One region of the Streptomyces sp. BBFR2 genome, then DNA from elsewhere that is predicted to be linked to it. Evidence: riboswitches for the same ligand, from Rfam matches in the RefSeq annotation. Region 1 holds a riboswitch; the other holds the start of a gene.
The links. A riboswitch is a leader RNA that binds a small molecule or an ion and turns the genes downstream of it on or off. The one in region 1 is predicted to bind cobalamin.

Region 1 (3,561 bases):
TGGTGTTCGACTTTACGAACGGCTTCCACGACACGGCCAACGCCATGGCCACCACCATCTCCACCGGCGCGCTGCAGCCCAAGATCGCGGTGGCGATGTCGGCGGTCCTCAACCTCGTCGGCGCGTTCCTGTCCGTGGAGGTCGCCAAGACCATCTCCGGCGGGATCATCGACGAAAGCGCCGGTATCAGACCTGAAGTGATCTTCGCCGGTCTGGTCGGCGCGATCGTCTGGAATCTCCTCACCTGGCTCGCCGGCCTTCCCTCCAGCTCCTCCCACGCCCTGTTCGGCGGTCTGATCGGCGCCACGTTGGTGTCCGTGGGCACCGGCGGTGTGCACGGCGGCGCCGTGGTGATGAAGGTCCTGATCCCGGCCGTGGCCGCCCCGGTGGTCGCCGGTATCGCGTCGATGGCCGCGACCCGGCTGACGTACCGGCTGGCCCGGGGCCGCGACGAGCAGGAGACGGCCAAGGGCTACCGCGCCGGGCAGATCGCCTCGGCGGCGCTGGTCTCGCTGGCGCACGGCACCAACGACGCGCAGAAGACGATGGGTGTCATCACCCTCGCGCTGATCACCGGCGGTGTGGTCGCCCCGCACTCCGACCCGCCGCTGTGGGTCATCGCCTCGGCCGGTATGGCCATCGCCCTGGGGACGTACCTGGGCGGCTGGCGGATCATCCGCACCATGGGCAAGGGCATCACCGACATCCAGCCGCCGCAGGGCTTCGCCGCCCAGACCGGCGCCGCGGCCACCATCCTGGCCTCCTCGCACCTCGGCTTCGCGCTCTCCACCACCCAGGTCTGCTCGGGTTCGGTGATGGGTTCGGGTCTGGGCCGCAAGGGCGGTGTGGTGCGCTGGTCGACGGCGGTACGGATGGTCGTCGCCTGGTGCCTGACGCTGCCGGCCGCGGGCCTGGTGTCCGCCGGTGCCGCGCTCCTGGCCGACCAGGGTGACTGGGGCGTCACGGCCGTCGCGATCCTCGCGCTCGGCATCTGCGGCGCCATCTGGGCCGCGTCCCGCCGCAAGCCCATCGACCACAACAACGTCAACGAGACCGAGTTCACGGAGCCGCCCGGTGTGGTCACCGCGGCCCTCCAGACGGTCTCCCCTCCCCCGGCCGGGTCGCTGAACCCCGTCGAGGGCGAGGAGTCCGCCCCCGCCGCGAGCGCCCCGCGCGCCAAGACCGCGACAGCCGCCGGCTGACCGCCCGAATCTGAGGAACCGCAGCATGAGCATCGACTGGGCAGCTCTCGGCCAGGTCTTCGGCGTCACCCTGGTGGTGACGGTCGGGATCGTGGGCCTGTTCACGGTCGGCATCGTCGGCACGGCCCGTACCCGGACCGAGGGCGCGCCCGCCACGGCGGGTGCCCCGGGCGCCGGCGCGCGGATCGGCGGCCTCGCCGCCTACGCGGTCTGCGCGGCGGCGGTGGCGTACGGCATCTATCTGATCGTCGCCGCCTGACCCGTCCGGCACGGCGTACCCGGCGCCCGGTCACCGCACCTGAGCGGTGGCCGGGCGCCGTGCGTCGTGCCGGTCCTGTGGCCTCTGCCACATGGCCCGCGATACCACGGCGTCGCAGGTCACGGGTGAGTTGACGGGGTTGGCGGGGCGTGGTGGACTTCCCACGCCAATCGGCGACAGCAGAGGAAGTCCGGTGTGAATCCGGCGCGGTCCCGCCACTGTCACCGGGGAGCGCACCTCCGACGAAGGTCACGGTCCGCCCCGTGCACGCCCGACGGGCGCACGCCAGGACTGGAAGGCCGGGGGACGCGCCGATCCGGGAAGCCAGGAGACTCCTGTCGCCGTCACGTCGAACCAGGGCGCGGACCCTGAGTGAGGACATACCGCCATGCCCGGCCGCCCTGCCAGATCCTCCCTGCCGCAGTCCCTCCGAGGCGTGACGGCGGTCTGATCCGATGCGTGCCGAACACGCCGGCTACGCGTGCGGTGCGGTCCTGGGCTTTCTCGGTGATCTGCTCGCCGCCGACCCGCGGCGCGGCCATCCGGTGGCCGCCTTCGGGCGCGGTGCGGCGGCCGTCGAGGCCCGGCTCTGGCGCGACCACCGCGGTGCCGGCGCCGTCCATACCCTGCTCTGCGCGGGCGGCGCGACCGCCGGCGCCACGCTGCTGACCCGCGCGGTACGCGGGACCGCGCCCGCCCCCTCCCCCGTACGGACCGCCGCCGTCACCGCGCTGACCGCCGCCACCGTCTGGTCGGTGCTGGGCGGTACCTCACTGGGCCGGGAGGCGCGGGCCGTCGGCGACGCGCTGGCCGCCGGGGACCTCGACCGGGCACGGCGGCGGCTGCCGCATCTGTGCGGCCGGGATCCGCAGGCGCTGGACGAGGCGCAGATGGCGCGGGCGGTCGTCGAGTCGGTCGCGGAGAACACCTCGGACGCGGTGGTGGGCGCGCTGGTGTGGGGCGCCGTCGGCGGTGTCCCGGGGCTGGTGGCGTTCCGGGCGGTGAACACCCTCGACGCGATGGTGGGTCACAAGTCGCCGCGCCACCGCCGGTTCGGCTGGGCGTCGGCGCGGCTGGACGACGTCGCCGGGTGGCCCGGCTCCCGGCTGACCGCCGCGCTCACCGTGCTCGCCGCCCCGGACCGGCGCGGCGCGCTGCGGGCCTGGCGGCGGGACGGCGGCGCGCATCCGAGCCCCAACGCGGGCCCGGTGGAAGCCTCGTTCGCGGGCGCGCTGGGCGTACGGCTCGGCGGGACGCTGGCGTACGGCGGGCGTGTCGAGCACCGGCCGCGGCTGAACGGCGGGGGCCGTGCGGTGGCGACACAGGACATCGCGCGGGCGGTGCGGCTCTCGCGGCGGGTGAGCGTGGGGGCGTTGACGGTGACGGTGGCCGGGCGGCTGCTGGCGGGCGCGGTGCGTCCGGCCCTCGCCCGGCGGAAGGGCGGGGTGCGGTGACGGGCGGCGGACTGCTGATCGCGGGGACGACCTCCGACGCGGGCAAGAGCGTGGTGACGGCGGGGATCTGCCGCTGGCTGGTGCGGCAGGGCGTGGACGTCGCGCCGTTCAAGGCGCAGAACATGTCGCTGAACTCGTTCGTGACGCGGGACGGCGCGGAGATCGGCCGGGCGCAGGCGATGCAGGCGGCGGCCGCCCGGGTGGAGCCGTCGGCGCTGATGAACCCGGTGCTGCTCAAGCCCGGCGGGGACCGCAGCAGCCAGGTGGTGCTGCTGGGCAAACCGGTCGGCGAGATGAGCGCGCGGGGGTACTTCGGGCGCCCCGGGAGCGGTGCGCGCCCGGCCGGCCGCGAGGAGCTGCTCGGCACCGTCACCGAGTGTCTGGCCGAGCTGCGGCGCGCCCATGACGTGGTGATATGTGAGGGCGCGGGCTCCCCGGCGGAGATCAATCTGCGGCGCACCGACATCGTCAACATGGGGATCGCGCGGGCCGGGCGGCTGCCGGTGGTGGTGGTCGGTGACATCGACCGCGGCGGGGTGTTCGCGTCGTTCTTCGGGACGACGGCGCTGCTGGCCGAGGAGGACCAGGCGCTGATCGCCGGGTATCTCGTCAACAAGTTCCGCGGCGATGTGACGCTGCTGGAGCC
Region 2 (3,561 bases), 2.0 Mb from region 1:
GGCGTCCTTGACCTCGCAGAGCCAGCCGTCGACGTGGAGGAGGAAGTCGTCGAAGCCGTCGTCGTCGGGGCGGGCCTCCAGACCGAGGTCGTGGTCGAGCCTGGCGGCCTGGATGAGGGTCCAGATCTGCGCGCGGATGGCCGGGAGCTTCGCCGGGTCCATGGCGCTGATCTGCGCGTACTCGTCGAGGAGCTGTTCGAGCCGGGCGATGTCGCCGTACGACTCGGCGCGCGCCATCGGCGGGACGAGGTGGTCGACGAGGGTGGCGTGGACGCGGCGCTTGGCCTGGGTGCCCTCGCCCGGGTCGTTGACGAGGAACGGGTAGACGAGGGGGAGGTCGCCGAGGGCGGCGTCGGGGCCGCAGGCGGCGGAGAGGCCCGCGTTCTTGCCGGGCAGCCACTCCAGGTTGCCGTGCTTGCCGAGGTGGACCATGGCGTCGGCGCCGAAGCCGCCGTCGTCGGCGGAGGCGGCGATCCAGCGGTAGGCGGCGAGGTAGTGGTGGGACGGCGGCAGATCGGGGTCGTGGTAGATCGCGATCGGGTTCTCGCCGAAGCCGCGCGGCGGCTGGATGAGGATCAGCAGATTGCCGCGGCGCAGGGCGGCGAGGACGATATCGCCCTCCGGGTCGCGGCCCGGCTCGTCCACGTGGCTGCGGTCGAGGAACATCTCGCCGGGCGGCGGGCCCCAGTGCCGCTCGACGGCGTCGCGCAGCTCCTGCGGCAGCGTGGCGTACCAGCGCTTGTAGTCGGCGGCGGGGATGCGGACCGGGTTCTTGGCGAGCTGTTCCTCGGTCAGCCACTCCTGGTCGTGGCCGCCCGCCTCGATGAGGGCGTAGATCAGCTCGTCGCCGTCGCCGGAGGCGAGACCGGGGACTTCCTCGTCGCCGAAGTCGTAACCCTCCTCGCGCAGGCGGCGCAGGAGGGCGACGGCGGAGGCGGGGGTGTCGAGGCCGACGGCGTTGCCGATGCGGGAGTGCTTGGTGGGGTACGCGGAGAGGACCAGCGCCAGCTTCTTCTCCGGCGCCGGGATGTGGCGGAGCTTGGCGTGGCGGACGGCGATCCCGGCGACGCGGGCGGCGCGCTCGGGGTCGGCGGCGTACGTCGGCAGACCGTCCTCGTCGATCTCCTTGAAGGAGAACGGGACGGTGATCAGGCGGCCGTCGAACTCGGGGACGGCGATCTGGGTGGCGGCGTCCAGCGGGGAGAGACCCTCGTCGTTCTCCTCCCAGGCGGCGCGGTTCCCGGTCAGGCAGAGCGCCTGGAGGATCGGCACGTCGAGGGCGGCGAGCGCGCCCGCGTCCCAGGACTCGTCGTCGCCGCCGGCGGACGCCTCGGCGGGCTTGGTGCCGCCCGCCGCGAGGACGGTGGTGATGATGGCGTCGGCCGGGCGCAGCGCCTCGATCAGCTCCGGTTCGGGCGCGCGCAGCGAGGCGACGAAGAGCGGCAGCGGCCGGCCGCCGGCCTCCTCGATCTTGGTGCAGAGCGCGTCGACGAAGCCGGTGTTGCCGCTCATGTGGTGGGCGCGGTAGTAGAGCACCGGGATGAGCGGGCCGTCGATGTCCGTACGGGCGGCGGGCCGGGCCAGTTCGCCCCAGGACGGGGCGGGCTGCGGCGGTTCGAAGCCGTGGCCGGTCAGCAGAACGGTGTCGGAGAGGAAGCGGGCGAGGCGGCCGAGGTTCTCCGGCCCGCCGTGCGCGAGGTAGGCGTGCGCCTCGGCGGCGATGCCGACGGGGACGGTGGACGCCTCCATCAACTGGGCGTCCGGGGCCTGTTCGCCGGTGAGGACGACGACGGGGCGGTGCTGGTCCTCGGCGAGGAGGAGGTTCAGGCCCTCCTCCCAGGCGCGGATACCGCCGAGGAGACGGACCACGACGAGGTCGGCGCCGTCGAGCAGCGCGGGGAGTTCGGCGAGGTCGAGCCGGGCCGGGTTGGCGAGCCGGAACGGCACGGGGCCGTCGGCGGCGCGGGCGCTGAGGAGATCGGTGTCGGAGGTCGACAGCAGCAGAAGCATGCGAGCGCAGAGCCTTCCTCGGGGTATCCGCGCCCCGGGTGGTTCGTTGGACGGCGGGAGTTCCTGACTCACCCGGCGGCTGCCGGGCTCACAGTGGCGGGACCGCGCCGGACTCTCACCGGGCTTCCTCCCTGAGGGCCGCCCCGCGTCGGGAAAAGCCCTCGTCGCCGTCGCCGGCGTCGGCGGGCCGGCTGACCCACCGGAGTGAATGGTAAGGGCTGCCCCGCCGCCACGGGAGCGGGCCTTCGGATCGACGCACGAGGTCAGGGGGCGCCTTGGGGGCGCGGCGCGATCCATCGTGGGTTGCCCTTACGGGATGTCCCTATGGGGCGGCCCGGGCGGGATGGCCTTACGGGTCGGGCGCACGGATGCCTTACGGGGTGCCCCTGCGGGGAGGGGCGGCTGGATGGGCGGGGGGGTCGGGCCCGTACGGGGTGTGCGGGGCCGAGCCCGTACGGGGTGCGGGGCCGAGTCCCTAAGGGGTGCGGGGCGTGGGCCCTGCGGGGTGGCCTTACGGGGTGCCCCTGCGGGGAGGGGCGGCTGGATGGGCGGGGGCTCGGGCCTGTACGGGGTGCGGGGCGGAGTCCGTACGGGGTGCGGGGCGTGGGTCCTGCGGGGTGGCCTTACGGGGTGCGGGGCCGGCCCGGGGTGGAGTGCGGGGCCGGCCCGAGGTGCGGAGCCCCTTGCGGGCGGCCGTACGGGGTGCGGGGCCCCGCGCGTACGGGGTGCGGGGCGGCCCGGGGCGCGGGTTCGGCTCCGGTGGGGCGGCGGCCAGGGCCGTGCGGCGGGCGGGGCGGGCATCCTCGGGTGGCCTCACCGGGGGCGGGCCCTCGGGGGCGGGGCCCTCGGACTTACGGGGTGCGGGCCCGGTCCGAAGCGCGGGTTCCCCGTCCGGGGGCGTGGCTCCGGAGGTACAGGGCTGCGCGCGGCCCCTACGGGACGCGGGCCGTTCCCCGTAGAGGGCGGGTGGCCGCTGCGGGATGCGGGTCCGGGCCCCGTACGGGCATCCCGGACGGGGCGCGTGCGAGGTGGTGGGTGTCCGGGCCGGTGGGCGGGGCGGGCCCCGGGGCGCCGTCGGCCTTCGGGGGGCGTCGGTATGCTCGCGGCCATGCCGCCCTCCCCCTCGAACCGGCCCTCCGGGGCCCAGCCGCCGCTGCGTGAGCGCGGTGACGCCTGCCCGGGAGCGCTGCGGCTGCACACGGCGGCGGACGGTGCGCTGGCCCGGGTACGGGTACCCGCCGGGGAATTGACGGAGCGTCAGGCGACCGCGTTGGCGGACGCGGCGGACCGCTTCGGGGACGGCGGGCTCTCCCTCACCTCGCGCGGCAACGTGGAGCTGCGCGGCCTCGGCGACGGCTGCGGCGGCGACCTGGCCGCGCTGCTGGCCGACGCCGGTCTGCTGCCCTCCGTACGCCATGAACGCGTCCGCAACATCGTCGCCTCGCCGCTCGCCGGACTCGACGGCCGCACCCCCGCCGACGTGCGGCGCTGGGCCCGTGAGCTGGACGGAATGCTCTGCGCGCAGGAGTGGACGGCGCGGCTTTCGGGCCG

Region 2: another riboswitch for cobalamin. It lies ahead of cobN (cobaltochelatase subunit CobN); the one in region 1 lies ahead of ACGH2B_RS22545 (cobalamin biosynthesis protein).

Annotation. Positions count from the first base shown of each region.
Region 1 covers NZ_CP172415.1:5,543,972-5,547,532, reverse strand. Annotated here, with positions in the region: gene ACGH2B_RS22555 (anion permease) at 1-1,202, shown strand, start outside; gene ACGH2B_RS22550 (hypothetical protein) at 1,228-1,461, shown strand; cobalamin riboswitch at 1,643-1,796, shown strand; gene ACGH2B_RS22545 (cobalamin biosynthesis protein) at 1,917-2,915, shown strand; gene ACGH2B_RS22540 (cobyric acid synthase) at 2,912-3,561, shown strand, end outside.
Region 2 covers NZ_CP172415.1:3,585,625-3,589,185, reverse strand. Annotated here, with positions in the region: gene cobN (cobaltochelatase subunit CobN) at 1-2,010, opposite strand, end outside; cobalamin riboswitch at 2,048-2,168, opposite strand; gene cobG (precorrin-3B synthase) at 3,119-3,561, shown strand, end outside.